4 regions of the Pseudomonas sp. GOM7 genome follow, and region 1 is predicted to be linked to each of the others. Evidence: riboswitches for the same ligand, from Rfam matches in the RefSeq annotation. Region 1 holds a riboswitch; each other region holds the start of a gene.

Region 1 (7,531 bases):
GGGCGGCCGCTGGCCACGCTTAACGGCAAGCTGTTTCCCGGCGTGCGTCTGCTGGTATTGAGCGCCGATGGCGAGACGCCCGCGCAGGTCGCTGAAGCACTGCGTGCGCGCGGTTTCGGCGCCAGTCGCCTGAGCCTGCTGGAACACCTCGGTGGGCCGGATGAGCGGCGCATCGAGGGCCTGGCCGAAAGCTGGAGCCTGCCGCGCGGCGCCGACCTCAATCTGCTGGCCGTGGAATGCCTGGCCGACGCCGGTGCGCAACTGCTGCCGCCGACCTGCGGCCTGCCGGACGAGGCCTACCGCCACGACGGGCAACTGACCAAGCGTGACGTGCGCGCGGTCACCCTGGCGCGCCTGGCGCCGCTGCCCGGCCAGTTGCTCTGGGACGTCGGCGCCGGTTGTGGCTCCATCGGCATCGAATGGATGCGCGCGCACCCGGCCTGCCGCGCCATCGCCATCGAGGCCAATGAAGGGCGCCAGGCGCATATCCGCCATAACCGCGACACCCTTGGCGTACCCGGGCTGCAACTGGTCGCCGGGCATGCGCCCGAGGCGCTGGTCGGGCTGCCGGCGCCGGATGCCATCTTTATCGGCGGTGGCGTTACCGTGCCCGGCGTGCTGGATGACTGCTGGGCCGCGCTCAAGCCGGGTGGGCGCCTGCTGGCCAATGCCGTGACCCTTCAGAGCGAGGCGGCGCTGGTGGCCTTCCGTGAACGCCAGGGTGGTGAACTGTTGCGCTTGAGCGTGGCGCAGGCGCAGCCTCTGGGCGGCTTCGACACCTGGCGTGCGGCGCTGCCGATCACCCTGCTGATGGTGCGCAAGCCGTGAGTGTGCGCATCCTGTTGCTCGGTGGCACCACCGAGGCGCTGCGCCTGGCGCGTCGGCTGGGGCCGGAGACGGTGTACAGCCTGGCCGGTCTGGGACGCGTGCCGGATGACCTGGCCTGCCGCGTGCGCGTCGGCGGTTTCGGCGGCGCCGAAGGGCTGGCCGCCTTTATCGCCGATGAAGGCATCGAGCTGCTGCTGGATCTGACCCACCCCTACGCCGCACAGATCAGCCATAACGCCGCCCGCGCTGCAGAAGTGGCGGGCGTGCCCTGCTGGGCGCTGCGTCGCCCTGGCTGGCAGCCCGGCGCGGATGACGACTGGCGCGAGGTGGACGGCTGGGGTGAGTTGACCCGCGCGCTGGTGCCGTTCCAACGGCCATTCTTCACCTCCGGGCGCGAGCCGCTGGCGCACTTGCACGAGATCCCCGAACACCAGCACTGGACGGTGCGCTGCCTGCAGACCGAGCCGGCACCACCGCGCGCCGAGATCATCGGTGCGCGCGGGCCGTTCTCCCTGGACGAGGAACGCGCGCTGTTCGCCCGCATCCGCTGCGACGTGCTGGTGAGCAAGAACAGCGGCAGCGCTTCCACCGAACCCAAGCTGCAGGTGGCGCGCGAGCTGGGCTTGCCGGTGCTGCTGCTGCGTCGGCCCGAGTTGCCGGTGGTCACGCGCCAGTTCGCGGAACTGGATTCCCTGTGGGAGGCGCTAGTCGAATTAGCCGCGTAGGGTGGATCGCGCTTTATCGATCCACCGCTTTGGTGGACGTGAAAAGCGACGTCCACCCTACACGCTACACGCGCTGCTAGACTGCCGGCCCTTTTGGAGACCCTCATGAGCCAAGCCCCCTACGCCCGCATCCTGTTCATCGGCCCCGGCCTGGGGCGTGGCGCCACGTCCGAGCGCTTGCAGGCACGCATCGCCGCGCTGCTGGGTGAAGCACATCTGCACGACACGGAGCAGGAGGGTTTCTGGCAGGCCATCATCGATGCGCCACGGCCCGTGCTGGTGGTGGATCTGGAGCCGCGCGCCGATGCCGCTCACCGCGACTGGCTGCGCGAACGCATCGCCGAGCGCGGTGACGGGGCGCAGGTGTTCGTGGTCTGCACGGCCATGGAAGATGCATGGCTCGATGGCCTCAGCGTGCTGCTGGAGCATCGCGAAACGCATCTGCCCTGTAGCGACGTGCCGCCCGTGCCTGAGCACCACGCCTGGTCGCAGATTCCGCCGCATGCGCAGCGCCTGCTGCTGTGCAACGGCCCACGCTGCACGCGCAAGGGCGCGCTGGGCCTGTGGAAAACCCTGCGCCAGCGGCTCAAGGCCGCCGGCAAGCTGGAATGCGCGGGTGGGGTACATATCACCCGCAGCCAGTGCCAGTTCCCCTGCGACCTGGGGCCGACCGCGAGCCTTTATCCACAGGGTGAGTGGTATGGCATCAAGGACGAGGCGGCGGTGATTCGCCTGGTCGATGAGCGGTTGGTGGCGGGCAGGGCATTGCCGGAGTTGCGGATCGATGAGCAGGGCGGCAACTAGCCGCCATGGTGGACAAGCTGCGCGTTGTCCACCCTACGTCTGAGTCCAACCCACAATTGCCCCCGCGCCTTGACTTGAACGGAGGCGGGTGGTCATATCCGCCCCGCTTCAGGTGTCTTGCGCCGCCGCGCGCAAGGTGAAACGGGAAGTCGGTTGAAGTCCGACGCTGCCCCCGCAACGGTAAGCGAGCGACCGTATCGATACGCCACTGTGCGCCCCGCGCATGGGAAGGTGATGCGCTCATGACCCTCGCAAGCCCGGAGACCGGCCTGGAGTCGTTATGTCTGGCAACCCGCGGTGGGCGGGCGTTGACTCCAGTAGGGCGCGTTCGCGCTCCTGTCTGCTGTTGCGCATTTCCATCGGATTGCCGTGCCTTTTCTCTTTGCGATGGAAGCAATATGGCGCGCCATTTCCGCATCAAAAAAACCTTTCTGGCCGGTTCGGCCACGGGCCCCGTTCGACTGTATCCCAGGCTGCGGGGATCGATAATGTTATGTTATAACACTTGCATTTCAAGCCTCGATCCCCCGCGCAACAACGGAAGCTCTGCCGTGCGAAACCCCGCTCTTCATTGCACCTGGCCACTGGCCCTGCTGTTCAGCGGCCTGGCTCTGGCCGACAAGGCTGTCGATCTGCCCGAACTCGATGTCCAGGCCAAGGCCGCCGAGGAGGGCGAGAGCGATCTGCGCACGCCCACCACCAGCGGTTCGCGCCTGGAACTTTCGGCCCTGCAAACCCCGGCCAGCACCAGCAGCCTGAGCGGCACCGAAGTGCGCGGGCGCAACAACCGCAGCGTGCAGGACGCGGTTACCCGCACCCCCGGCATCACCTTTATCGGTAGCCCCGGCAATGGCGGCACGGCGCTGTCGGCGCGTGGCTTCACCGGCCACTCGGCGACCATGCAGCTCTACGACGGCACCCGCCAATACGTGGGTGCCGGCACCGTGACCTTCCCGGTGGACACCTGGTCGGTGGCACGCATCGACGTACTGCGTGGCCCGGCTTCGGTGCTATATGGCGAAGGCGCCACCGGCGCGGTGATCAACGTGGTGCCGAAAAAACCGTTCGCTGGGCCGGTGGAGAATCACCTGCGCCTCGGCTACGGCAGCGACGACCGCCGCCAGGCCGCGCTGGACAGCGGCGGCTCGCTGAGCGACGCGCTGAGCTATCGCTTCAACCTCAACCAGCAGGCTAGCAACGGTTGGGTCGACCGCGGCGACTCCGACAGCCTGGCGCTGAGCGCCGCACTGCGCTGGGATGCCAGCGAAGACCTGAGCTTCACCCTGTCCCATGACCAGGGCGAGCAGCACCCGGAGCGCTACCTCGGCACGCCGCTGGTCGATGGCAAGTTCCGCGAGAGCCTGCGCGAGCGTAACTACAACGTCGCCAACGCCGATATCCACTACAACGACCAGATCACCCGCCTGGTGACTGACTGGCGTATCAACGAGGCGCTGACGGCCAACAACCAGCTCTACTACATCAAGACCCGGCGCTACTGGCGCAACAGCGAGGCCTATCGCTGGCAGCCGGGCGATAGGGTCGAGCGCGGTGATTTCTGGCGCATCAAGCACAACCAGGAGCAGCTCGGCGACCGCCAGAGCTTCAGCCTCGATCACGCCCTGTTCGGCCTCGATAGCCGCACCCTGGTCGGCGTCGACTACAACCATATCCGCTTCGCCCGTCACCATGACTTCGGCAATACCTTCAGCGACAGCGTGCCGCTCGGCCAGTCCGGCGGCGGCAGTTACCAGAGCACCGACAGCTACCGCCCGCGCGAGCTGAACCTGGCCCGGCAGTTCTCGCTGTTCGCCGAGAACCGTACTCAGCTCACCGAACGCCTGGCGCTGGTTACTGGCGTGCGCCGCGATCAGGTGCACCTCGAGCGCAGCAACCTGGTCGACGACAGCCGCGTCGACCGCAGCCTCACGGGTGACAACTGGCGCGCCGGGCTGGTCTTCGCCCTGACCCCGGAACTGTCGCTGTATGGCCAGTACGCCACCAGCACCGAAGGGATAAGCAACCTGCTAACCCTCAACCCGAGCCAGCAGCAGTTCGATCTGAGTGAAGCGAAGCAGACCGAGATCGGCCTCAAGCAACTGTTCTGGGACGGGCAGGGCGAGTGGACGCTGGCCGCCTACCACATCGTCAAGGAGAAGCTGCTCAGCCGCGCCACGCCGACTGCGCCCACCGAGCAGATTGGCCAGCAATCCTCCGATGGCCTGGAAGCCAGCCTGGAACTGGCGCTGGGGCGTGGCTGGCAGGTGTCGGCCAATGCTGCCTTCGTCCGTGCCGAGTACGACAACTTCGTCGAGGGCGGTGGCGACCGTAGCGGCAATCGCCCGGTCGACGTGCCCAAGCGTACGGCCAACCTGTGGTTGAACAAGGATTTCGGCCGTGGAGTGGAGGCGGGCATTGGCGCGCGCTACGTCGATGCGCGTTATGTGGATACGGCCAATACCGCCAAGGTGCCGGGTTATACCGTGGTCGATGCCAATATCGGCTGGCAGGTGCTGTCTGACGTGCGCCTGGGTCTGGAGTTGAATAACCTGTTCGACCGCCAGTACGCCACCAGCGCCAGCAGTGACGGCGAGCAATGGTTCCTTGGCGCGCCGCGTTCGCTGTTCGTCACGGCGGATTACCGCTTTTGAAGCGCGCGTGCCTGTGCCGGCGCGTCGCGCGTGGAGAGTTTCCGTGTCAGTGACTAGCACCTCTGACTGGTCTTTCAGTCTGTTCTCGACGCCGCCGAGCCAGCGCACGGCGGCACCCGAGCCGCGCTTGCGCATCCGAGACCTGGCCTGGTCGCCGGACGGCCAGCGCGCCTTGCTCGAGGCCATCGACCTGGAGATCGGCGACGGTGAACTGCTCGGCCTGATCGGCCCCAACGGCAGCGGCAAGACCAGCCTGCTGCGCTGCGCCTATCGCTTCCAGCGACCGTGCAGCGGCAGCGTCGAGCTGGGCGGGGAAGCGCTGTGGCAACGTCCGCCGCGCTGGAGCGCGCAGCGCGTGGCGGTGGTGCTGCAGGAATTCCCCCAGGACTTCGGTCTGCGCGTACATGAGGTGACGGCCATGGGCCGCACGCCACACAAGGGGCTGTTTGACGGCGACGATGGCGAGGATCGACGCCTGGTTGATGAAGCGCTGGCACGCGTGGGCCTGAGTGAGCACGCGCAGCAGGATTTCGCCCGCCTGTCCGGCGGCGAGAAGCAGCGCGCCTTGCTCGCCCGCGCCCTGGTGCAGCAGCCGCAACTGCTGATCCTCGACGAGCCGACCAATCACCTCGACCCGCGCTACCAGATCGAGCTGCTACGGCAGATCAAATCGCTGGGGCTGGCGACCTTGGCCAGCTTTCACGATCTCAACCTGGCGGCGGCCTTCTGCGACCGCCTGTGTGTGATCGATCAGGGCCGCCTGGTGGCCGTTGGCACGCCCGCCGAGGTGCTCAGCGCCGAGCTGCTGCAGCAGGTGTTCGGTGTGCAGGCGCTGGTCGACACCCATCCACTGGCGGGTTATCCGCGTATTACCTGGATAGTCTGATGAGTCTGTGCCATTCGCGGCTGAAGCCGCTCCTACCTACGCTTGTGCTCTCGTCGCTGCTGCTGGCCAGCCCCGCCTGGGCCGTCACCGTCACTAGCTGCGACCGTCAGGTGAGCATCGACCAGCCGCCGCAACGCGCGGTCAGCCATGACGTCAATATGACCGCCATGCTCCTGGCCCTTGGCCTGAAGGAGCGCATGGCCGGCTATACCGGCATCAGCGGCTGGAAGACCCTCGATGCGAGCATGCGCGCGCAGCTCGAAGGCCTGCCCGAGCTGGCCGCGCGCTACCCCTCGTTGGAAAACCTGCTGGGTGCCGGCACCGATTTCGTCTTTGCCGGCTGGAACTACGGCATGCGCATCGGCGGCGAGGTCACGCCGGCCAGCCTGGCGCGCTTCGGTATCCCGGTGTACGAACTGAGCGAGTCCTGCGCCCACGTCATGCCGGGCCGCGTCGCCAGCCTCGACGATGTCTACACCGACTTGCGCAACCTGGGCCGCATCTTCGCCGTCGAGGATCGTGCCGACGCGCTGGTGCAGGGCATGCAGGCGCGGGTGGCGGCGGTGCAGGCACGCCTGGGCGAGCAGCCGACGCGCCCGCGGGTGTTCGTCTACGACAGCGGTGAAGACCTGCCTTTCAGCGCCGGGCGCCAGGGCATGCCGCAGCCGCTGATCGAGGCGTCCGGCGGGCGCAACGTGATGGATGGCGTGGCCGGCAGTTGGATCAAGGTGGGCTGGGAGGCGGTGGTCGAGGAAGACCCCGAAGTGATCCTGATCGTCGACTACGGCGAGCGCACGGCGGCGCAGAAGCGCGACTTCCTCCTGCAGCACCCGGCGCTGCAGGGCGTCACCGCGATCCGTGAAAAACGCTTCGTGGTGCTGCCCTACCTGGCGGTCACACCAAGCCTGGATAACGCCGCCGCCATCGAGACCCTGGCCGCGGCGCTGCACCCGGAGGCCTTCGCCCGGTGAGTCGTTATCGCCTGTTGTTGCTCGGGCTGGCCGTGCTGCTGGCGCTGTCCTGCGCCTGGTCGCTGGCCTTTGGCGCGGCGCAGGTGCCGCTCGAGCGGGTGTGGGCGATCCTTGGCCAGCACCTGTTCGGCATCGTGCCCGAGGTGCCCATCAACAGCGGCCAGGACAGCATCGTCTGGCAACTGCGCGCGCCACGGGTGCTGCTCGGCGCGCTGGTGGGCGCCGGGCTGGCGCTGGTGGGTACGGTGTTGCAGGCGGTGACGCGTAACCCGCTGGCCGATCCGCACCTGCTCGGGGTCAGCTCCGGCGCGGCCTTCGGCGCGGTGATCGTGGTGCTCTACCTGGGCGAGTTCGCCGGGTTGCTCAGCCTGCCGCTGGCGGCCTTCGTCGGCGCGTTGACGAGCATGCTGCTGGTGCTGGCCATTGCCAGCCGGGGCGGGCGCCTGGAGAGCGACCGCCTGTTGCTGGCCGGGGTGGCGGTGTCCTTCGTGATGATGGCGGCGAGCAACCTGCTGCTGTATCTGGGCAATCCGCATGCGGCCAGTTCGGTGCTGTTCTGGATGCTCGGTGGCCTGGGCCTGGCGCGCTGGGAGCTGCTCTGGCTGCCGGCGCTGTGCCTGGCGCTGGCACTGGTCGTGCTGCTCGGCCTGGGCCGCGCACTGAACG
Region 2 (7,531 bases), 870 kb from region 1:
CTGCCTGCGCGCCGTTGGCGCCAAGGAGACCATGCGATGAAACCCAGCCTGCTCGCCGAAACCCACGAGGTGTTCAACCAGGTGCCTAGCCTGGATGGTGCCAATCTCTATCGCCTCGACCTGCCGCTGCAGGAGTGGGTGCGCCGCTATGGCGGCGCCTGGGCGGACGAGCGCCTTGTTGCCTATGGCGCCCTCGCCGGTGGTTCCCTGATGCAGGCAGGCTTTCTCGCCAACGAAAACAAGCCGCAGTTCAAGAGCCATGATCGCTACGGCAACCGCATCGACCTGGTGGAATTCCACCCGGCCTATCACGAACTGATGCGCACGGCCATCGAGCATGGCCTGCCTTCGCTGCCCTGGATCGACCCGCGTGCTGGCGCCCATGTCGTACGCGCCGGCCTCACCTACATGCACAGCCAGGCCGAGGCGGCCAGTGGCTGCCCGCTGACCATGACCTTCGCCGCCGTGCCGGCCATCCGCCTGCAGCCCAACGTGGCTGAGCAGTGGCTGCCGAAGATCCTGGCCACCGAGTACGACCCGCGTAACCTGCCGATGGAGCAGAAAGCCGGGGTCACCATCGGTATGGCCATGACCGAGAAACAGGGCGGCACCGACGTGCGCGCCAACACCACCCGCGCCTATCCCATCGGCATCGGTGGGCCGGGGCAGGGCTACGAACTGGTCGGGCACAAATGGTTCTGCTCGGCGCCGATGTGCGATGCCTTCCTCACCCTGGCCTACACCGACAAGGGCCTCTCCTGCTTCCTGCTGCCGCGTCACCGCCCGGACGGCACGCGCAACGCCTTCTACATCCAGCGTCTGAAGAACAAGCTGGGCAACTGGGCCAATGCCTCCAGCGAAGTGGAATATCGCGGTGCATTCGCCTGGATGCTCGGCGAGGAAGGGCGTGGCGTACCCACCATCATCGAAATGGTGGCCATGACCCGCTTTGACTGCATGGTTGGCTCCAGTGGCCTGATGCGCCAGGCGTTGACCCAGGCCGCGCACCACTGCGCACACCGCCAGGTGGGCGGCAAGCGGCTGGCCGACCAGCCGCTGATGCAGAACGTGCTCGCTGACCTGGCGCTGGAAAGCGAAGCCGCGCTGGCGCTGTGCATGCGCATGGGCCGCGCGCTCGATCACCTGCATGACGAACAGGAAGACAAGTTCGCCCGCCTGGTCACCGCCGTGGGCAAGTACTGGATCTGCAAGCGCGCGCCGGAAATGATCTATGAAGCCAGCGAATGCATGGGCGGCGCCGGTTACGTCGAGGAAACCATCATGCCGCGCCTGTACCGCGAGGCGCCGGTCAACTCCATCTGGGAAGGCTCGGGTAACGTGCAATGCCTGGACGTGCTGCGTGCGCTGTCCAAGGAGCCCGGCGTGCTCGATGCCTTGTTCGCCGAACTGGGCGACGGTCATGGCGATGCCCGCCTCAAGGCCCATATCCAGCGCCTGAAAGCCGACTTCGCCGACACCGCCGACATCCAGTATCGCGCCCGCCAGCTCACCGAAGACATGGCTGTGGCATTGCAGGCCAAACTGCTGCTGGAGGCCGGCAACAGCGTGGTGAGCGATGCCTTTATCGCCAGCCGCCTGGAAGGCCGTGGCCGTGTCTACGGCACCTTGCCGCGTGGTGTCGATGTCGAGGCGCTGCTGGCGCGTAGCACGCCGCATCTGCTTTGATGCCGGAGCGCTCTTTAACAGGGAAAAGTTGGTAGATTTTTAGCGGCTGATTTTTCCCTTTCGGAACAGTTGATTACGCTAAGTGTGTTCCCCGCGTGAGCGAGGTTGAACCAATCAGGTAATGCTCAACCCGGAGCGTGGAGGCGTGTTTCTCACGCCGAAGTAGCCAGGGGCTCAGGTCAAGTCCGCGATGATGCGATGCACCGGTCATTCAGCCGGTGCATCAGAGCGTTTCAGTCTTCGCTCTCCAGGACGGCTCGCCCATTGAGCGCCTGGATCGGGCGGGCGTTCTTCGCGTACAGGTGCTGGAACTGCGCCAGTTGTTCGTGGGACAGCTCGACTGGCTGTTTAAGTACGCGCCATTGCACGTCTTCACTGCATGGCGGGGTGGTCAGCGAGCCGGCGAAGGCGTAGTAGCCCTGTTGCTGCGGGAGTACGGTTTGTGGCGCGAAGTTGCTTGCCAACTCGACTTTTTCCCCTGCCTTGTCCGGCATGGCCTTGAACACTGAGTCCAGTGCCTGGTTTTTCGCCCCTTCCTTGAACAGCACAGCCACGACCGCCAAATGACCATCGGTAGACTGGTGAACGAAGTGCGCCACCATCGGGAAGCCCTTGCCTGCGATGTGCTCTTCGCTGGGGGTGTGGAAATGAAATTGCACCAGGCGGTAGGGTTTGCCGTCGATCTCGATGCCGCCAGCATTGCTCAGATTCACCTGCACGGTGTGACCATTATTCACCACTTCGGCTGGGCTGGCCTGGTAGTCGAAGGCAATGCGAGGCAGCGATGCGCGGGTTGCATGGCTGATGTCGATCGGCGATTGCGCATGGCCGAGCGCGCAGGTTTCGTAGCCTGGATCCAATTGTGCCCAGTGTTCGGGGCCTTCCTTGCCTTTGTAGCTCCAGTGCGGTTGCTGTTCGGTTGCCATGGCGCCGGTTGTGAACAGAGCTGTTAACGCAACGATCAGGGTCTTCTTCATGTGCGCTCTCGTTACTGGATGAGGGTTCTAAAGGCCCGCGTGGCCCGTAGCCGGTGCGAGTTCGGAAATACTACGCATGGCTTGTAATAAAAAGTTACATCCGCATGGGCGTGGTGTGACGCAGCGCTTATCCGCGGCAGCTTCGGCTGCGTTCAAGACAGTATCCGTTCAGGTGCTAGGCGTTTTGGCAACGGGAGCATCTCGGAGCCTCGCGTAGCTAGCAGGCGTATGGGGGAAAGCTCGGATTGCCGAAGAAGCACATCGCACAGGGCTGAGGTGGGCGGTGCCTTGAACGCGAGTACTGTCTTTTGCCCAAGCTGCGGAGTAAGGTTGCCAGCGATGGTTCCTCCGTGCCCCGGCGCGTGTGGATGAAAAGGGAACAGGGTGCGGCGAATCTCGCCAATGCCCTGGCTGCCCCCGCAACTGTAAACGGCGAACGATGCCCTTCATGCCACTGACTGCGGTCGGGAAGGCGGGCGGAGTACCAAGCCGTGAGCCAGGAGACCTGCCATCGAACCCATCGATCCTCCAACTCGTCGCGCGGTGGGCGCGGCCAAGGAACTTGCATGCATATCGAACCGGGCGTCGTCGAAGGCGCCAAGATCTTCCTCAGTTACGCAACGGCAGTCGGCGCTTTCGGCCTGACGGCCAAACTGGCGCGCGATGCCATTCGCGACAATGGCGGGGCGGCTGCCCTGGCCCTGCGCAGCCTGCTGACCACCGCGTTGGTGTTCTGCTTCTTCGAGGTGTTGCCGCACCATCCCGTGGGCGTTTCCGAGGTGCACCTGATCCTCGGCTCCACCCTGCTGTTGCTGTTCGGTGCGGGTGCCACCGCCATAGGCCTGGCCGCTGGGCTGCTGTTGCAGGGCCTGCTGTTCGCCCCGTTCGATCTGCCGCAGTACGGCATGAATGTCACCACCCTGCTGGTGCCGCTGTGGGCCATCAGCGTGCTGGCCAAGCGCATCGTTGCGCCAGGCACCGCCTATGTCGACCTTTCCTACAAGCAGGCGCTGGCACTGTCGACTGCCTATCAGGGTGGCATCGTCGCCTGGGTCGGCTTCTGGGCCTTCTACGGCCACGGCTTCACCAGCGACAACCTGGCAGCCGTGGGCAGCTTCGGCCTGGCCTATATGAGCGTGATCCTGGTCGAGCCATTGATCGACCTGGGTGTGCTGGCCGGGGCCAAGGCGCTGGCGCGTTTCAGCCAGGGGCCGCTGTTCAACGTGCGTTTGCATCAGGCGGCGGCCTGATGAGGGGGCGCGGCGGCCGAATTCTTCGGTCGCCGCGCTATGTTTTGCCGCGAGGTTGCAGGCAAGATAGGGGCGTTCGTTCAGTCAGGAATACGCCCACGTGAAAGTCTGTTCCGATGATTTCGTCGTTGTTCACACCCCCGAAGAGGCGGTCGACCGCCTGGCCGCGTTGTATGAGGAAGCTACCGGCGCTCTGAGCCAGGCCCTCAAGCGCTATCTCAAGGCGCGCGTGCGCCCGGATGCCGACGAGCACTGCCTGTTCCGTTATCCCGAATTGCGCCTGGCCTACCTGTGTCAGGGCGAGGTGCCGACCACCGTGCGCGCCTATGCCAAGATTCAGGTGCCGGGCATCTACGCCATCACCGTGACCCAGCCGGCGGCCTTCCGCAAATACCTGCTGGAGCAACTGCGCCCGCTGATGAACGACTTCACCCTGCGCGTCGAGGTCGGCCGCAGCCAGCAGAATATCCCCTATCCCTACGTAGTGGAGGGCGGTGACGAGCTGGCCGGCAGTGGCGTGACCGCCGCCGAACTGGCGCGGGTATTCCCCAGCACCGATCTGTCTGCTGCCACCGACGGCACCGCCGATGGCCTGTACGACTGGGAGAACATCGACCCGCTGCCGCTGGCGCTGTTCGACGCGGCACGCACCGACTTCTCGCTCAAGCGCATCCAGCACTACACCGGCAGCGACTGGCGTCATGTGCAGCCGTGGATTCTGCTGACCAACTACCACCGCTACGTCGACCAGTTCATCCGCCATGGCCTGGACATGCTGCAGGGCGACTCGCGTTTCACCCGCATGGTGCTACCGGGCAACGTGGTGGTCGAGCGCGGCATGGCCGAAGGCGAGATGCAGGCGATCATCGAGAACGTGGTCTGGCATCGTTACCAGATGCCGGCCTATCACCTGCAGGCCGCCGACGGCCACGGCATCACCCTGGTCAATATCGGCGTTGGCCCGTCCAACGCCAAGAACATCACCGACCACCTGGCCGTGCTGCGCCCGCACTGCTGGCTGATGATCGGCCACTGCGGCGGCCTGCGTCAGTCGCAGACCATCGGTGACTACGTGCTGGCCCACGCCTATATGCGCCGCGATGGCATTCTCGACCGCGTGCTGCCGCCGAATATCCCGCTGCCGGCGCTGGCCGAGGTGCAGCAGGCGTTGCAGGAGGCCGCCAAGCTGGTCACCGGCGAACAGGGCGACGATCTGAAGAAGCGCCTGCGTACCGGCACCGTGCTGACCTACGACGACCGCAACTGGGAACTGCGCTGGGCGCAGGAACGGCCATTGATCAACCTGTCGCGGGCGGTGGCGGTGGACATGGAGAGCGGCACCATCGCCGCCCAGGGCTATCGCCTGCGGGTGCCCTACGGCACGCTGCTGTGCGTGTCGGACAAACCCCTGCACAGCGAGATCAAGCTGCCCGGCGCGGCCGGCGCCTTCTACGAGCGCGCGGTGACCCAGCACCTGCATATCGGCATCGCCGCGCTGGAGCTGATGCGCAGCCAGCTCAATTCGTTGCATTCGCGCAAGCTGCGCAGCTTCGACGAGCCGCCGTTCCGCTGATGGGCAATCCAGTGGTGAAGGCTTGAACGGGGTCAGCAGGTTGCTGTTTGCCAGTGGTGCGCACAGCGCACCCTACACATTCAGCCACCGCTGGTAGGCGTAGCTCAGGCTGCTGCCGGGGTTTCGTCGCGCAGCAGTTCGGCCAGGGCCTGGCGGTCGATATTGGCGCCGCTGAGCACCACGGCCACGCGCTGGCCGGCGTTGGCTTCGCGCTCCTGCATCATGGCGGCGAGGGCGGCAGCGCCGGCACCTTCGGCGAGGTTGTGGGTGTCTTCGTGGTAGGCGCGGATGGCGGCGCGAATTTCCTCATCATCGACTCGCACGATGCGTGCGGCGCCGGCGCGGAGCATGTCCAGCGTCAGTTGTTGCGGCTGGCGGCAGGCCATGCCGTCGGCCAGGGTCTCGGCGCGTTCGGTCTGCACTAGGCGACCTTGCTCGAAGCTGCGTGCATAGGCATCGGCGCCGCTGGCGACCACGCCAACGATCTCGGTGTCGAGGCCGAGCAGGTCGCGGGTGCGGATCATCGCGCAGATGCCCGAGCCGAGGCCGATGGGCACATAGACCCGGCGCAGATTGGGCACGGCTTCCAGCAGCTCCAGGGCATAGGTGGCCACGCCGCGCACCAGATCCTCATGCAATGACGGCACCCAATGCAGGCCGTCGCGTTCGGCCAGGCGCGCGGCCTCGGCGCGGGCTTCGTCGAAGTCGCGGCCATGTTCGATCACCTCCGCACCGAGCGCGCGCATTGCCGCGTTCTTCTCGCGGGCGTTGCCGTGCGGCACCAGAATGCGAATCGCCAGACCGGCTGCGCGTGCCGCCAATGCCAGGCTCTGGCCATGGTTGCCACGGGTGGCGGTGATCAGGCCACGCACCTGCGGCTCGCGGCGCAGCAGGGCGTCGATATAGACCAGCCCGCCGCGAACCTTAAAGGCGGCAGTCGGGGCGTGGTTCTCGTGCTTGACCCATAGCTCGCAACCGGTGCGCTCGCACAGCAACGGCCAACTTAGCTGTGGCGTGGGGGCCATATGGCGGTGAACCAGTTGGGCGCTCTGGCGCAGTTGGGCGAGGTCGAACATGGCGGGTGCTCCGGGTGGCGTTGACCCGGATGCTAGTGCGGCGCATTGTATGGGTAAATCTTTATATTGCATGGCAAGCAATGTGGCTTCCTGATCTGCAAGACAGCTCCTTACCCACTTACCTGGCACTGGTCGAGGCCATCGCCGCCGCTATCGGCCGTGGCGAACTCAAGCCTGGCGAACGCCTGCCGCCGCAGCGCCGCCTGGCCTGGACGCTGGGCATCAACCCGAGCACGGTGATGCTCGCCTATCGCGAGGCGGCGCGCCGGCACCTGGTTTCCGGTGAGGTCGGGCGTGGCACCTACGTGCTGGCCGGCAGCCGTGAGGCGAGCCTGTTTCGCCTCAAGCAACCGGCCGCGCAGGGCGAGGTCATCGACCTGTCCACCAACGTGCCGGTGCATGATCCGGACAACCACGATCTTTCCGCCAGCCTTGCTGCGCTGGCTGAACGGGGCGAACTGGAGGCGTTGCAGGCTTACCCGTCAGCAGCGCTGGTCGAGCGTGCGCATCTGGCCGGCGCCACCTGGCTGCGCCGCCGTGGACTGGAGCTGGCACCAGGCGGCCTGCTGCTCTGCGCCGGTGCCCAGCAGGGGGTGTCGGCGGCGCTGTTGGCGCTGTGCGAAGCTGGCGAGCCGATTCTGGTGGAGCGCTACACGGCGCCGGGAATCAAGGCCGCCGCGCGTCAGTTGCGCCTGCCGTTGCACGGCGTGGCGATGGACGCACGCGGCATCCTGCCCGATGACCTCGACCGCCTGGCGCGTGCCACCGGAGCCCGTGTCGCGGTGCTTACACCCTGTCTGCAGAACCCTACGGGCGCCAGCCTGGATGCCGAACGCCGCGCGGCCATTGCTGAGGTGGCACGGCGGCGCGGGCTGTGGATCGTCGAGGATGACGTCTACGGCGTACTGGGCAACGAGGCGCCGCTGGCCGTGCAGGCGCCGGAGCGCTGCCTGCTGATCAGCAGTCTGT
Region 3 (7,531 bases), 2.3 Mb from region 1:
ATTGATCTCCGCCGGTGAGCCGGCGCCCTCCACCACTACCAGACCGTAACGCTCCAGCAGACGCGCGTGGGATTCCAGCACCGCTGCCATGGCCACCGGCTTGTAGCCGTGATAGCTCAACGCCTGCATGTTGCCGATGGCGCGGCCGTGGATGATCACCTGGGCGCCCATCTCGCTGTTGGGCTTGAGCAGCACCGGGTTCATGTCGGTATGCGGCGCCAGCCCGGCGGCCTGCGCCTGCACCGCCTGAGCACGACCGATCTCACCACCCTCGGCGGTCACTGCCGAGTTGAGTGCCATGTTCTGGGGCTTGAAGGGTGCAACCGGCACGCCCTGGCGCCGCAGCCAGCGGCACAGAGCCGTCACCAGGGTGCTCTTGCCGGCGTCCGAGGTGGTGCCCTGCACCATCAGAGTGGGCATCAGGTCGCCTCCTCGATACTCGCCAGGATCGGCGCGCAGGCCTGCAGGCCCTGCTCCAGGCGCTGCCAGCCGACCTCGTCGGCAGGCAAGCCGAAGCGCAGACTGTCCAGTTCGGCGAACAGCCGCACGAGAATGCCACGCCGCGCCAGCAGCTCGGCGCAGGGTATCGCGCGTCGCGTGCAACAGAACTGGAACAGCGCCGAACCGCCACTGGGCGGCAGGCCATTGTTGCGCAGCAAGGTGGCCAGGCGTGCGCCGTCGGCCGACAGGCGCTGACGCTGGCGGTGCTGGCCCTCGCCATCGACCAGCAGGTGGCGCGCGACATGCCGTGCCGGGCCACTGACGGCCCAGGGGCCGAGCAGCACCTGCAGTTCGTCGAGCAGGGCCTGCGCGGCGAGGACAAAGCCCAGGCGCAGCCCCGCCAGGCCGAAGAACTTGCCGAACGAACGCAGTACGATCAACCCCGGCATGTCGCTGTAGGCAGCCAGACTGTGCTCGGGTGCGCAATCCATGAAGGCTTCATCCACCACCAGCCAACCGCCCCGTTCGGCCAGTTGGTCATGCCAGTCGAGCAGACGCAGGGACTCGACCAGGCGCCCGGTCGGGTTGTTCGGGTTGACCAGCAGCAGCACGTCGAGCTGCGGCAGCGCACGCGGCACGGCGCCTTCGCTGAGGGTCAACACGCGATGTCCCTCGTTGCGCCAGGCCGCCTCATGTTCGGCATAGGTCGGGGCGACAATGCCCACGTTGCAGGGCTTGCGCAGACGCGGCAGGGCCTGGATGGCGGCCTGCGAGCCGGCTACCGGCAGCAGGCTGGCGGCGCCGTAGTAATCGCGCGCCGCCGCCTCCAGGCCATCCTCGACTTCCGGCAGCCGTGCCCAGGCCTCGGCAGGCACCGTGGGCAGCGTCCAGCCATAGGGGGCGACGCCGGTGGACAGATCCAACCAATCCTCCAGGGCGATGCCGTAACGCTGCGCCGCGGCACGCAGCCGCCCTCCATGTTCAAGCAATCCAGACCTCCCAGAGCAGCAGACAGACCAGCCACAGCGCCACACCGCCGATCACCAGATTCATTGCCCGTTCGATATCCCGCGCTCGTGGCGCCGGACCTTCACCCAGTTGCGGACGCTGGTGCACCTCGCCGTGATATTCCGCCGCGCCGCCCAGGCTCACCCCCAGGCTGCCGGCACCCGCCGCCATGACCGGGCCGGCATTGGGGCTGTCCCACAACGGCGCCTGGCGCTGCCAGCAACGCAGGGCCAGGGCGGTTCGCCCGAGCAGTGCATAGGTCAGCGCCACCAGACGCGCCGGCAGATAATTGAGGGCATCGTCGATCTTCGCCGCGGCCCAGCCGAAGCGCTCGAAGCGCTCGTTGCGATAGCCCCACATGGCGTCCAGGGTATTGCTCAAGCGGTACAGCACCACCCCCGGTGCGCCAGCGGCGACGAACCAGAACAAGGCGGCGAACACCGCATCGGAGCCGTTTTCCAATACCGACTCGGTGCCGGCACGAGCCACGCCGGAGGCATCCAGCTCGGCAGTGTTGCGGCTGACCATCCAGCCGACACGCTCGCGCGCCAGCGGCAGATCGCCCAGGCGCAGCGCCTGGGCCACCGGCTGCGCGTGTTCGTACAGGCTGCGCAGCCCCAGGGCGAAGTACAGGGCGAGAATCTCCACCGCCCAGCTCAGCGAGCTGACCTGAGTCAGCAGCCAGGTCAGCAGGGTCAGCGGCAGCACGGCCAGGCACCAGGCGCTCACGCCATGGCTGCGCCAGCCGCCGCCAGCCGGGTTGAAGCGCTGCTCCAGGCGCTCGGCCAGACGCCCGAAGGCCACCAGCGGGTGGCCACGCCTGGGCTCACCCAGGGCGGCATCCAGGGCCACACCGGCACAGGTGATCAGCGCCAGACTCATCGCTCACTCACTCCGTACGCCCCAACGGTTCTCGAACAGCAAATCGGCCAGCGGCCTGGGCGTGGCCCAGCCCTCCTCTACCAGCATCGGTTTCTGGTAGAAGGCATGCACCGGCCCCAGGCAGAGCAAGGCCACCGGCTTGCTGCCAGGCGGCATGCCCAGCAGCGCGGCCAGTGCCTCGGGATCGAACAGCGACACCCAGCCCAGCCCCAGGCCTTCGGCGCGCGCCGCCAGCCACAGGTTCTGGATGGCGCAGGCCACCGAGGCCATGTCCATTTCCGGCAGGGTGCGCCGGCCGAAGACATGGGCTTCGCGACCATCCATCAGCGCCACGGCGAGCAGTTCGGCGCAGTCGCGAATGCCCTCGACCTTGAGCTGCATGAATTCGTCACTGCGCTCGCCCAGAGCCTCGGCGGTTTGCACCCGCTCGGCCTCCACCAGGGCATGGATCTCTTCACGCAGGTGGCGATCGCTGATGCGCATGAAGCGCCAGGGCTGCATCAGCCCCACACTGGGGGCGTGATGCGCGGCCTCCAGCAGGCGCGCCAGCACCTCGGCGGGCACCTGCCCTCCAGCGAAGTGGCGCATATCGCGGCGTTCGGCGATGGCGCGGTACACCGCCGCGCGTTCCTCGGGCGAGAAGGCCTGATCGGTCATGGCTGTAACAGCGCGGCGGCTGCCTCCGGGTTCGACGGTAGGTAGAAATGGATATAGCTGGCGGTCAGCCGCCCCAGGCGATACACCGCCTCAGCCACCGGCTTGCCATTCGGGCATCGGCCCAGGGCAAGGGGCGCCAGGGAACTTTCCAGCCGCGAATGATGATAGCTGTGCCCGCGCAGCTTGCCTTCCGGCAGCGTCACTTCCTGCAACGCCAGGGCGGTCAGCCGGGGCTGCAGCGCCGCGCTGCCGCTGAGCAGACCGAGCATCCGGCCGCTGGCGCCCTGCTTGTCGCGCAGTTCATCGAGCAGGTAGAGCATGCCGCCGCATTCCGCCAGCAATGGCTTACCGGCCTGGTGATGGGCGCGGATCGCCTCGGCCATGGCCTGGTTGCCTTCCAGCTCGGCCAGGTACAACTCGGGGTAGCCACCGGGCAGGTAGAGGCTGTCCACGGCCGGCAGCCCGCTGTCGGCCAGCGGCGAGAAGTAATGCAGTTCGGCGCCGAGGGCCTGCAGCAGATCGAGATTGGCCTGATAGAGGAAGGCGAAGGCGGCATCGCGCGCCACCCCGATCCGCACCCCGGCCAGCAGCGCGGCCGGCTCATCCAGGCGCGGCGCGGCAAAACGCACCGGAGCCGGCAGATCGACATCGGCGCTGGCCGCAAGGGCATCGGCGGCGGCGTCCAGGCGGGCATCCAGGTCGGCCAGCTCGGCCGCCTGCACCAACCCCAGGTGGCGGCTGGGCAGCTCCACCGCGGCGCTGCGTGGCAATGCACCGAACCAGCGGATGCTGGCAGGCAAGGCATCGCGCAGGATATCGCCATGGCGGCTGCTGGCCACCCGGTTGCCGAGCACCCCGGCAAAGGGCAGATCGGGCTGGAAGGTGGCCAGACCATGGGCCAGGGCGCCGAAGGTCTGAGCCATGGCCGCGCCGTCGATCACCCCCAGCACCGGCACGCCGAAGTGCCGCGCCAGGTCGGCCGCCGAGGGCTTGCCGTCGAACAGGCCCATCACGCCTTCGATGAGGATGAGGTCGGCCTCGCCGGCCGCCTGCCACAACAGGCGTCGGCTCTCCGCCTCACCGACCATGGCCAGGTCGAGCTGGTACACCGGCGCGCCGCTGGCGCGGGCGTGGATCATCGGGTCGAGAAAGTCCGGGCCGCACTTGAACACCCGCACCCGTCGCCCCTGGCGCCTGTGCAGGCGCGCCAGAGCGGCGGTCACGGTGGTCTTGCCCTGGCCGGACGCCGGCGCGGCGATCAACAGGGCCGGGCAGTGACGCGCACTCATCAGTATTCGATACCCTTCTGCGCCTTCACCCCAGCCTTGAACGCATGCTTGACCAGGCTCATGTCGGTCACCGTGTCGGCTGCCTCGATCATGCCCGGCAAGGCGCCGCGCCCGGTCACCACCACATGCTGCAACAGCGGCCGCGCCTCGATATCGGCCAGCACCGCGTCCAGTTCCAGGTAACCGTGTTTGAGGGCGATGTTCAGCTCGTCGAGCACCACCAGGCCGATGGCCTCATCGTTCAGTAGCTCACGGGCCACGGCCCAGGCCTGCTGCGCCTTGGCGATATCGCGCTGGCGATCCTGGGTTTCCCAGGTGAAGCCCTCGCCCATCACGTGGTAGCTGACCTCTTCGGGAAAACGCCGGAAGAAGGCCTCTTCGCCAGTGCTGGCCGCGCCCTTGATGAACTGCACCACGCCGACTTTGAGGCCATGGCCGAGGGCGCGCGCGACCATGCCGAAGGCACTGCTGCTCTTGCCCTTGCCGTTGCCGCTGTGCACCAGCAGCAGGCCGTATTCGTCCTGGGCCTGGGCGATCTTCTCGTCGATCAGGGCTTTCTTGCGCTGCATGCGCGCCTTGTGGCGGGCATCGCGTTCGGCCGACTCGCTCATGCTGTGCTCCTCGAGGTCAGGCGCCCGCCTCGCCCCAGCCGAACGAAGGGCGGCGCGGCGAGGAAAAGATCAGGAAAGCTGGCAAGGGCGAACACTCCATCACTGATCCGGGCATTTCATGGCTGGCAGCAGACGGAGGCAAAAGCACGAATGCCCCGCACAGGCAGGGGCACAAGCCGGTCAACGCCCTCCGCGATGCCGTGAAACTGCGACAGGCCGGTCTCCGGGCTCGTGAGCGAGGCCAATGGCTCGGCGCCGCGCCTTCCCGTGCCTAGCACAGTGGCCTGATGCGGCGTGCGACTCACCTACCGTTGCGGGGGCAGCGCCGGCTTGCGTACCGGCTTCCCTGTTTCACCCCGGCGCCATCATCGATGACGGCGCGGGGCACCTGAAGCAAGGCGCGCAGGTTAGAGGCAGCGCGCCCCGTGCGTCAACGCTCGGTTCAGTGCGCCGCATCCGGGCGCGCACGTGGCCCCGGCAGGATGCCGTTGTGCATGTTGCTGGAAAGCAGGCGGAAGCTGGTGATACCGGCGATTTCATGGCCGCGATCACTCAGGGTGTTGACCACCTGATCGATCAACGCCACCACCAGCATACCGACCAGGCCACCGCCGTTGTTCTGCTGCTGTTCGGCACTGCTGGCACGCGCAGTGCCTTCCCAGAGCAGCTTGCCGTTGCGCAGATCCACCAGCTTGGCCGTGGCGGTCACCGCCACCTCACTGGTGATGACCTTGTAGCTGCTGCCGTATTCGGTGACATCCAGATACAGCACACTGTCGGCGCCGAAGATCTCACGCAGCTTCTGCGGCGAGGCCTGGCGGATCTCCTCGGCATTCATCAGGCCGTTCTGCTTGAAGGTTTCGTCCACCACCGCCACCGGCATCACGTAGTAACCGGCTTCGCTCAGCGGCAGGGTAACCTGCGAATAGAAGCTGTAGGAGGCCTTGACGTCCGGCGACTGGTTCACCGGCGGCAGCACCAGGATCGACGCCGGCTTGCTCTCCAGGAAAGCGCTGTAGTCGTAGGCCTTGGGCGCCGCGCAGCCGCCGAGGATAGCCAGGCAGGCCAGCAGCGCGGCGGTTTTCAGAGCAGCGAGGGAAAAGATCGTCTTCATTGGTCGAATTTCCGCATCAGAAAGTCCATGTAAGTGGCGGACTCGGGGTACAGCGCCTTCTCGGTCTCGAACTCCTGGCGCACCTGGTCGAGCTTGCCGACATCGGCATAGAGCATGCCCAGATGGGCATGGAAGCCCGGCGGCAGTGTGCGGTCGGCAGCGCGCGCTTTTTGCACGCTGGCTTCCAGCGCGGCGATCTGCTCCTCGGTGCTGCTCTGGTTGTCGAAGCGTTGGTAGACCTGCTGCTGGTAACCATCCCAGTAATACAGGGGCTGCGGGCCACTGGCACAGCCACCCAGCACGCCGAGTACTAACATCCCGGAGAAAACGGCCAATCTGCGTGCGATTGTCATGCTTGCTAAGTTCCTTTTACTTGGTTGGATTCCATGCGCCGGTGTCGACGCCATTGACCAGTTTGTTCACCGCCTCGCGGATGGCCAGGTCGAGCACCTTGCCATTGAGGGTGGAGTCGTAGCTGGCGGTACCGCCGAAACCGACGATCTCGCGGTTGGACAGGCTGTATTCACCCGCGCCCTGGGAGGAGAACACCACTTCGGAGGTCTTCACGTCGACGATGTTGAGGTTGACCTTGGCGTAGGCGATCTGCTGCTTGCCACGGCCGAGAATGCCGAACAACTGGTGATCGCCGACTTCCTTGCGGCCGAACTCGGTGACATCACCGGTGACCACGTAGTTGGCGCCACGTACCTGCTGCGCCTGCTTGGAAAAACCGGATTCCTGCTGCAGCTCGGCCAGGTTGTCGCGGTCGAGCACATTGAAGCGGTTGGACTGTTGCAGGTGAGTGATCAGGATGGTCTTGGCCTGCCCACCGAGACGGTCGACGCTGTCAGTGAAGATACCGCGCATGTAGCTGGAGCGATTGTCGAACTTGCCGACGGAAATCGGGCTGCGAGGCCCGGCGTAGGACACCTGGGCGGTATTCACCTTGGCGACCTCCAGGGTACGCGACTGCTCCGTGGCGCAACCGCCGAGCAACATCAGCAGCGCCGCAAAGCTGCCGATAAGGGGCTTGTTCATACGAACCTCATGCAAAGAAAAACGGCCTTTTCGGCGAATGCCGACTGACCAGGGCTGGCGAAGGGAAAAGGGTTGAGAGTGTGTTGGAACGAGGGCATGCAACATCGAGTCTTCCATGGCTGGGGGCTTACGACGAAACCCAGGGGAGTGCATCCTGCAAGCGCAGCGATTCTAAACAGGCGGCAGGCACTTTGCCAGCATCTCATATGACGCAGTTCACGAAATCGATCAGATGCCCGCGATGGCCTGCCCGGCCAGGCCAGGCCCGATGCCGCGATGGCACGATGCAGCAACAGACCCTAAACTGTTTCACGACACGCATCTGGTTGCAGATCGCCCCAAGGGCGAACAGAGCACGATTTATCTCAGGAGCGTGAAGCCCATGCCGTCCCCCGATACACCCGAATCGCGGCCACGCCCTTTCGCCCAGGTCTGCCTGCCGCTGTTACGCCTGGCCTGCGCCCAGACCGGCGCAGACAGCGTCCTGCTCC
Region 4 (7,531 bases), 840 kb from region 1:
GTTCAGGCCAGCGACGGCTCGTGCCTGGAGCCTCGCCCATGGTGTCGTCCTGGTGGAGTTGCGTTGGGCAGTAGTTCTTTGCAGGGGCTGGCTTGGTAATACGGTGTTGGTTGTTCTTGTGCCTGTTCCGAATTGCCGCGTTTTTGTTGATGTTTCTGGTTTCGCCCTCCCGGGCGAGTCACTTTTGACGAGCAAAAGTAACCAAAACCCTCCGCCCGATCATCCGAGCTAGGCGCCCCCGCCCTGCTGCGCGAGGGTTCGCTCACTCCATCACCGCTCCAGAGGCCCGCCGCGGTGGGCCATCCTTGGCCCATCGCGGCTCTCGGCTTTGGCATCCTGCGTCGCTCTACCTCCTGCATCCATGCAGTCGTCGCGACATCCATGCCGCTCAACCTCTTCCACGGCGATTCCGTTCGCCCTCCTGGGCGGGCTCTGCACGCGCCTGAACGTGCGGTTATTCCCAAGGGCTCTGAGTGCTTGAGCATGAGGTCAGCCTTAGGGCTGACCCGAATGCCGGCTGAAAGCCGGCAAGCTATCCATGCGGATGAAATCACGCGAATGAAAGTTTTGGTTTAACCGACGGCCACGTCGTGACTTCGCTGTTACCAGAACACGCCGGGCATGCCCGGAGCCAGTGTACGTTCAGGCGCGCTAACTCCCCCTTCAGGAGGCCGAACGTAGGGGGCGAGCGGCATGGATGCTGCGAGATACCGATGGCGGCCCCGCGTAATGGGCCAGGGACGGCCCATGTACGCCGACCCCGGAGCGATGCCGGAGTGAGGGAAGTCGAGCGCAGCGAGACCCAGATGGCGGGGGTGCGTTTCTTTTGCTTACTTTTCTTTGCGCAGTTCAAAGAAAAGTGAGTCGCCCGAGGGGGCGAAACCCGGGATATCTGAAAACACCCGAAGCGGAGTCCAGAACACCAACGCAAGCCAACAAGATCACACAAACTTGCCAGTCCGGTATCAAACAAGCAGTCCACTCCAAAACTGCAACTAACCCCATCCACATCGAATCTACAGCGCTGGCGTCCAGGTCACCGCCAGCAGCGCGGTGCGGCCGGCATCTCGGTAGGGGCGTGGCTCGCCCACGAAGTCCAGCGCGCTGGTCGGTCGCATGTAGTTGCTCAGGGCGTAGCGACGATCCAACACATTGTCCAGCTTCAGATCCCAGCGCAGTTCGGGCGTGCTCTGCCAACTGCTGCGCAGGTCGAGTACGCCATAGCCGGAGAGTTGGCGGGTATTGGCGGCGTCATCGTAGCGTTGGCTCACCGCGCGCCAGGAGCCGCCTACGGTGAAAGCACCGAACTGCCGGTCGAGATCCAGGCTCAGGGTACGCCGTGCGCGGTAGGCAAGGGTATGGCCGTTGCTGCGGTCGCGCGGGTCGATCAGGCTCAGGCCGAGGTTGGCGCGCCAGCCCAGCAGGTTGCGGGCAACGCTGGCCTCGAAGCCATCGATGCGCGCCCTGGCGATGTTCTCTGGCTGGTTGGCGTTGCTGTCCCAGGCGATCATGTCGTCGATGTCGGTGCGATACAGGGACGTGCTCAACTGCGTGCCGGAGGCGTCGGCGCGCCATTGCAGCTCATAGGTTTTCGAGGTCTCCGCTTGCAGGTTCGGGTTGCCGGCACCTGGGTAGTAGAGGTCGCTGAAAGTGGGCGCGCGAAAACCCTCGGCATAGCTGAGGATCCAGCTCTGCCTGTCGCCAACGGGCAGGCTGAGCGCGGCATTCCAGCTATTCTGGCTGCCGTAGCGCTGGTTGTCGTCGTGGCGCAGGCCCAGTTCGGTGCCGAAGTGCTCGCCCTTGAAGCTGTGCTGGGCGAAGAGGGCATGATTGTCGCGTTGGTCTTCGGCAAATGCCGTGCTGCCATCGACCCGATCCTCGTACCAGTCGCTGCCCAGGGTCAGTTGGTTGGCGGCGTCCAGTTGCAGGCGATTGATCCAGCTCGCCGAGTGGCGTGTGGTTTCCAGCGTGCCATTGTTCCAGCTATCCGCCGCGCCCAGCGCCTTGTTGCGGTCGAAGCTGCGGCCCAGTTCGAGACGGCTGTTCCAGCTATCGCTGAGCTGGCCATCCAGATAGCCGCTGTAACTGCTCAGGCGGAACTCGTCGTGGGGCTGGCCGGGGGCGAAGCTGTAAGCGTCGTCGTATTCACTGTCGCCGCGTTGGTCGTTCAGGTTCAGCCCGGCTTGCCAGGCGTCGCTGAAGCGATGATCCAGATTCAGATGTACGGCCTTGTTGCGCAGGCCGTCATGGTCGCTGTCGGCGCCGACGTCGTCGCTGGTGCGATCCCAGCCGTGGCTTTCGTCCAGGCTGCCACCGAGGTTGAAGGTGGTGCGCGCGTCGCCGCCTGCCAGCGTCACGCTGCGCTGGAAGGTACGATGGCTGCCGAGCGCCAGGCGCACCTGTGGCTGCAGGCCTGCCTCGCCACGGCGGGTGAAAATCTGGATCACCCCGCCAATGGCGTCGGCGCCATACAGGGATGAGCGCGGCCCGCGCGTCACTTCCAAGCGCTCCACGTTATCGATGTTCAGGTAGTCCAGGCGGGCGATGCCACTGCTAGCGGAGGCAACGCGTTGGCCGTCGATCAGCACCAGGGTCTGTGCGGTACTGGTGCCGCGCACGGAGTAGGAAATCACCCCGCCGGAGCTACCAACCTGCACGCCGGGCACGCGGCTGAGCAACTGCGGCACGCTGCGCGCCTGCAAACGCTCGATATCCTCACGCGTGAACACGCTGGTGGCCGCCGTCGCCTGGGCCTGGGGTTCGGCCTGGCGGCCGGAGGTGACCACCAGCGGCTCGGTCACATAGGGTTCGGCGGCCTGTGACAGCGTGGGCACAAGGGCGATGGCCAGGGCCAGGCGGGACAGTTTCATGGTTTTTCCTCAAAGGTCGGCAGACGTTCGAGGGGGCAGGCGCAAGCGCGGACAGGGCGGCGCTCGACCCTGTCGCCCTCCGCAACAGCAGTCACACCGTCAGGGCCGGTCTCCGGGCTCTCGACCGGCATCCGCCTTCCCAGGATGCCCCAGTGGCTGTTGGATGCCGTTGCAGCCTTGCGGCTACCGTCGATTACCGTTGCGGGGGCAGCGTCGGGATTGCACCGACTTCCCGTTTAACGCCGCTTGCGCAGCGCACCCTGGCGGAACATGAAGTGCGCGCACCTTAGTGCGCGCCCGTGGGAATGACAAGCAAGCTCCGCTCACTCAGCGATGAGCGGGGTTCATGCTTGGGCGGTTTGTCGGCGTGGGCGGCATCGCTTGCTTTTCGTGGCGCAGCTCGCGTGGCTTCGTCGTGGGCTCCTGCTGGCTGAGGCGACTGGCCGTCCTGTGCAGATCCAGCACCAGTTGCGCCAGTGCCTGAGCGGCCTGGAGGATCTCCTCGGCACTCTGGCTACTGCGCTCGGCGGCACCAGTGATGGCCTGGGCCTGTTCGTTGACCGCATGCACCTGGGTCAGTTGCGATTGCATGCTCTGGCTGAGCTTGGCGAGGCGGTCTTGCATGGCCTCCACGTCATGCTGGATGCGTTGCAGGGCTGCTGTGGCCTCATCCGAGCGGGCCACACTGCGCTGCGCCGCTTCCTGGCAACTGTGCATGCTGTGCATGCTCTCCAACGTCTGCTGGCGCACGCTGGCCAATGTGGTGGTGATCTCCTCGGTCGCTTGCGAGGTGCGCCTGGCCAGGTTGCGCACCTCATCGGCGACCACAGCGAAGCCGCGTCCGCTGTCGCCTGCGCGTGCCGCCTCGATGGCGGCGTTGAGCGCTAGCAGGTTGGTCTGGTCGGCGATGGCGTGAATGGCCTCGCTGATGTGCTGGATGGCCTCGGTCTGCTGGTTCAGGGCTTGCAGGGTCTGGCTGGACTGCTTGATGCGCTCGGCCAACTGGCTGACTTCCTCGGCGTTGTGCTTGACCGCCACGCTGCCCTGGCGGGTCATGGCCAGGGCCTGTTGCGAGGCGCGTTCGCTGTCGACTATGTAGGCGGTGGCTTCGCCGATGCTGTGGTTGACCTCCACCATCGCGCGGGCCGTGGATACCGCCGCCGTCTGTCCCTCGCCAGCACACTGGCTGGCACTGCTGGAAATGCGGCTGAGGTCGCTGGAACTCTGCTGCAGGGCCGCCCCGGCGCTGAGAATGCCCTGCATGGTGTTGTCCATCTTGTCGACGAAACTATTGACCCAGCCGGCCAGCGCGCCAGCCTCGTCACTGCTGAAACGCTGCAGTTGCAGGCGGTTGCTCAGCGGCGCCCCGCACTCGGCGGTTTCCAGGAAGAAGTCCGATAGCGCCTGGAGCTGGCGTATGCGTGGGCGCAGGCTGAAGGCCCAGTAAACGAGCAGCAGCAGGGCGCTGGCAGTGATGCTCAGCGCGTTGGCATGGGTTGGCAGCAGGCGTGGTAATTGCCAGTTCAGCAGGCCCAATGCCAGCAGGCCGAACAGCAGGTGGCTGGTCAGCCTGTAACCGAGACTGCGCTGGCGGTAGACCTCTTCCAGGTCGCCTTCGCACATCAGCCCCCAGGTGTCCGGGGAGCCGGGCATCTGCAAGGTCAGGCCGGCACCGATCACCGGCACGTAGCGATAGTCCGGGTAGCCCGGGTACAGGGCGAACAGGTTGTGCCCCTTGCGGATGGTTTCCCGCACCCCTGGATGCAACTGGCCGCTGGAAGGGTCGGTGAAGCGCAGCTCGAACTCGGTGTGATGCTGCACCTTAACGGTGCCGAAGGGGGTTTTCACGCCCTGTTTCAGGTTGTCGCCGCCGGTGAAGGTGTCGTCCTCGAAGCGCGAGCGGGACAGGGCGGTGCCTGGCACGATCTGCGGATCGTGCACACTTTTGACCATGAACAGGTAGTTATCGCCGGAGTCGCGGTAGACGTGACCGGCCTCGCGCTGGATCAGATCGCTGAGCACGTCGTTGGGGATGCGCGCGCACAGGCAGCCGAGCGCCTTGCCGGCCTGGTGCAGAGGCTGATGGAACATCAGGGTCACGGCATCGTGGAACTTCGAGGTGGTGGCCCCCAGTTGCAGGGTCAGCGGGTCGACATAGGGGCCATGCAGGAACTGCCCGGCCAGGCCTGCTGCCAGGGCCTTGGCATCGTGACGCTGGCCGATTCGAGGGGCATGGGTGGAGGCGATGATCAGGCCGCTGGCATCGACCACGAACAGCTCGGAGACTTCCGGCAGATGCTGGTGCAGACGTTTCAGATCGGTGTTGCTGGAGAGTGGCCAGGCCTGCTGCAGGCCGGCGGCGATGAGTTCCAGTGCCTGCCAGTGCTGGCTGGCCCAATTGGTCAGCAGATCGACTCGGGTGCGGGCCAGCCCCGCGAAGGTCTTCTCGACCCGCTCGACCTGCCCGGAGTTGAGCAGACAAGACCAGCGCATGGCCAGTTTGCCGGTCTTGCCGAACCAGGGCAGCCAGCGTCGCTCGTGCCCGGTGAAATCCATCCCATCACTGCGTAGTTGCATGATGCGCCCCTGTCCCCTGCTGATTGGAGATTCTTGTGCAGGGAGTCTAGGCCAAGTATTAGGGTCTGTTGCCGTTGACGCAGCAACGCGGCTCGCGTCGAAACGGCAACAGACCCTAGCAATAACTGGGCCGGGCGGTGCGTCAGGTCAGGGCTGGAGCTGTTTCAGGCGCTCGCGTACCGCACGTTCGATACCGGCTTCGTCGAGGCCGCATTCGGCAAGCATCTGGCTCGGCTTGGCGTGCTCGACGTAGTAGTCCGGCAGGCCGAGGTGCAGCAGCGGTACCTGGCGGTTCTCGGCGGCGAAGAATTCGCCAACCGCACTGCCGGCGCCACCCATGATGCTGTTTTCTTCGAGGGTCACCAGCAGCGCGTGGTTGCCTGCCAGTTCGCGCAGCAGGGCTTCGTCCAGGGGTTTGACGAAGCGCATGTCGACCACCGTGGCATCCAGGGTTTCCCCGACGCGCAGGGCTTCGGCCAGTTGCACGCCGAAGGCCAGCAGGGCGACGCCCTGGCCCTGGCGGCGTACTACGGCCTTGCCGATCTGCAGCGGCTCCAGGCCGGCATCGAGCGGCGCGTTGGGGCCAGTGCCGCGTGGGTAGCGCACCGCCGCCGGGCCCTCGAACAGGTGGCCGGTGGTGAGCATGCGGCGCAGCTCGTTCTCGTCGCTCGGGGTCATCACCAGCATGCCGGGGATGCAGCGCAGGTAGGAGAGGTCGAAGCTGCCGGCATGGGTAGGGCCGTCTTCGCCGACCAGGCCGGCGCGGTCGATGGCGAACAGCACATCGAGGTGCTGCACGGCCACGTCGTGGATCAACTGGTCATAGGCGCGCTGAAGGAAGGTGGAGTAGATCGCCACCACCGGCTTGGCGCCTTCGCAGGCCATACCGGCGGCCAGGGTCACGGCGTGCTGCTCGGCAATCGCCACGTCGAAGTAGCGATCAGGGAAGCGCTCGGCGAAGGCCACCAGGTCGGAGCCTTCCTTCATCGCCGGGGTGATGCCCACCAGGCGCGCGTCCTGCTCGGCCATGTCGCACAGCCACTGGCCGAACACGTTGGAGTATTTCGGGCCGCTTGGCTTCTTCGGGGCGGCGACCGGGGTCACCGGTTCCAGCTTGGTGATGGCGTGGTAGCCGATGGGGTCGGCCTCGGCCGGGGCGAAGCCCTTGCCCTTCTTGGTCACCACATGGAGGAACTGCGGGCCGTCCAGGTCGCGCATATTGCGCAGGGTAGCCAGCAGGGTGGGCAGGTCGTGGCCGTCGATGGGGCCGACATAGTTCCAGCCCAGTTCCTCGAACAGGGTGCCGGGTACCAGCATGCCTTTGGCATGTTCCTCGACCTTGCGCGCGATTTCCCAGGCGCCGGGCAGGCGCGAGAGGATCTTCTTGCTGCCCTCGCGCATGCTGGCGTAGGTGCGGCTGGAGATGATCTTGGCCAGGTAGTTGGACAGGCCGCCGACATTCTTGGAGATCGACATGTCGTTGTCGTTGAGGATCACCAGCATGTTGGCGCCGACGTCGGTGGCGTGGTTCAGCGCCTCGAAGGCCATGCCGGCGGTCAGTGCGCCGTCGCCGATCACCGCCACGCTCTTGCGCTTCTCGCCTTTCAGTCGGGCGGCGATGGCCATGCCCAGGGCGGCGCTGATGCTGGTGCTGGAATGGCCGACGCCGAAGGTGTCGTACTCGCTCTCGCTGCGGCGCGGGAAGGCGGCCAGGCCATCCTTCTGGCGCAGGGTGCCCATGCGCTCGCGACGGCCGGTGAGGATCTTGTGCGGGTAGGCCTGGTGGCCGACGTCCCACACCAGACGGTCATCGGGGGTGTCGAAGACGTAGTGCAGGGCGATGGTCAGCTCGATCACGCCGAGGCCGGCACCGAAGTGCCCGCCGCTCTGGCCCACGCTGTAGAGCAGGTATTGGCGCAGTTCGTCGGCGAGGGTTTCCAGGTCCGCTTCGGCCAGGCGGCGCAGTTCGTCCGGCGTGTTGGCGCTGTCGAGCAGCGGCGTCAACGGGCGCTCGCGGGGGATCTCGTGGAAAGTGGTCGGCATCAGGCGAATCGTTATAGGCGTAAAAGATGCGGCAGTTTACC

What was found. A riboswitch is a leader RNA that binds a small molecule or an ion and turns the genes downstream of it on or off. The one in region 1 is predicted to bind cobalamin.
Region 2: it holds a riboswitch for cobalamin, as region 1 does, so the genes downstream of both, OU800_RS19965 (energy-coupling factor ABC transporter permease) here and OU800_RS23870 (TonB-dependent receptor) in region 1, are expected to answer to the same signal.
Region 3: it holds a riboswitch for cobalamin, as region 1 does, so the genes downstream of both, cobO (cob(I)yrinic acid a,c-diamide adenosyltransferase) here and OU800_RS23870 (TonB-dependent receptor) in region 1, are expected to answer to the same signal.
Region 4: it holds a riboswitch for cobalamin, as region 1 does, so the genes downstream of both, OU800_RS03590 (TonB-dependent receptor domain-containing protein) here and OU800_RS23870 (TonB-dependent receptor) in region 1, are expected to answer to the same signal.

Annotation. Positions count from the first base shown of each region.
Region 1 covers NZ_CP113519.1:5,368,916-5,376,446, reverse strand. Annotated here, with positions in the region: gene cbiE (precorrin-6y C5,15-methyltransferase (decarboxylating) subunit CbiE) at 1-828, shown strand, start outside; gene OU800_RS23880 (cobalt-precorrin-6A reductase) at 825-1,553, shown strand; gene OU800_RS23875 ((2Fe-2S) ferredoxin domain-containing protein) at 1,659-2,357, shown strand; cobalamin riboswitch at 2,451-2,644, shown strand; gene OU800_RS23870 (TonB-dependent receptor) at 2,909-5,008, shown strand; gene OU800_RS23865 (ABC transporter ATP-binding protein) at 5,136-5,894, shown strand; gene OU800_RS23860 (ABC transporter substrate-binding protein) at 5,894-6,865, shown strand; gene OU800_RS23855 (FecCD family ABC transporter permease) at 6,862-7,531, shown strand, end outside.
Region 2 covers NZ_CP113519.1:4,497,663-4,505,193, reverse strand. Annotated here, with positions in the region: gene OU800_RS19980 (TetR/AcrR family transcriptional regulator) at 1-40, shown strand, start outside; gene OU800_RS19975 (acyl-CoA dehydrogenase family protein) at 37-1,686, shown strand; gene OU800_RS19970 (carbonic anhydrase) at 1,920-2,663, opposite strand; cobalamin riboswitch at 2,987-3,190, shown strand; gene OU800_RS19965 (energy-coupling factor ABC transporter permease) at 3,230-3,913, shown strand; gene amn (AMP nucleosidase) at 4,014-5,486, shown strand; gene OU800_RS19955 (threonine dehydratase) at 5,591-6,562, opposite strand; gene OU800_RS19950 (aminotransferase-like domain-containing protein) at 6,643-7,531, shown strand, end outside.
Region 3 covers NZ_CP113519.1:2,246,146-2,253,676, reverse strand. Annotated here, with positions in the region: gene OU800_RS10290 (cobyric acid synthase) at 1-420, opposite strand, end outside; gene cobD (threonine-phosphate decarboxylase CobD) at 420-1,430, opposite strand; gene cbiB (adenosylcobinamide-phosphate synthase CbiB) at 1,423-2,331, opposite strand; gene bluB (5,6-dimethylbenzimidazole synthase) at 2,335-2,988, opposite strand; gene OU800_RS10270 (cobyrinate a,c-diamide synthase) at 2,985-4,277, opposite strand; gene cobO (cob(I)yrinic acid a,c-diamide adenosyltransferase) at 4,277-4,888, opposite strand; cobalamin riboswitch at 5,086-5,295, opposite strand; gene OU800_RS10260 (DUF799 domain-containing protein) at 5,331-6,002, opposite strand; gene OU800_RS10255 (DUF4810 domain-containing protein) at 5,999-6,319, opposite strand; gene OU800_RS10250 (CsgG/HfaB family protein) at 6,372-7,040, opposite strand; gene OU800_RS10245 (sensor domain-containing diguanylate cyclase) at 7,423-7,531, shown strand, end outside.
Region 4 covers NZ_CP113519.1:780,379-787,909, forward strand. Annotated here, with positions in the region: gene OU800_RS03590 (TonB-dependent receptor domain-containing protein) at 1,017-2,870, opposite strand; cobalamin riboswitch at 2,957-3,148, opposite strand; gene OU800_RS03595 (methyl-accepting chemotaxis protein) at 3,198-5,447, opposite strand; gene dxs (1-deoxy-D-xylulose-5-phosphate synthase) at 5,595-7,490, opposite strand.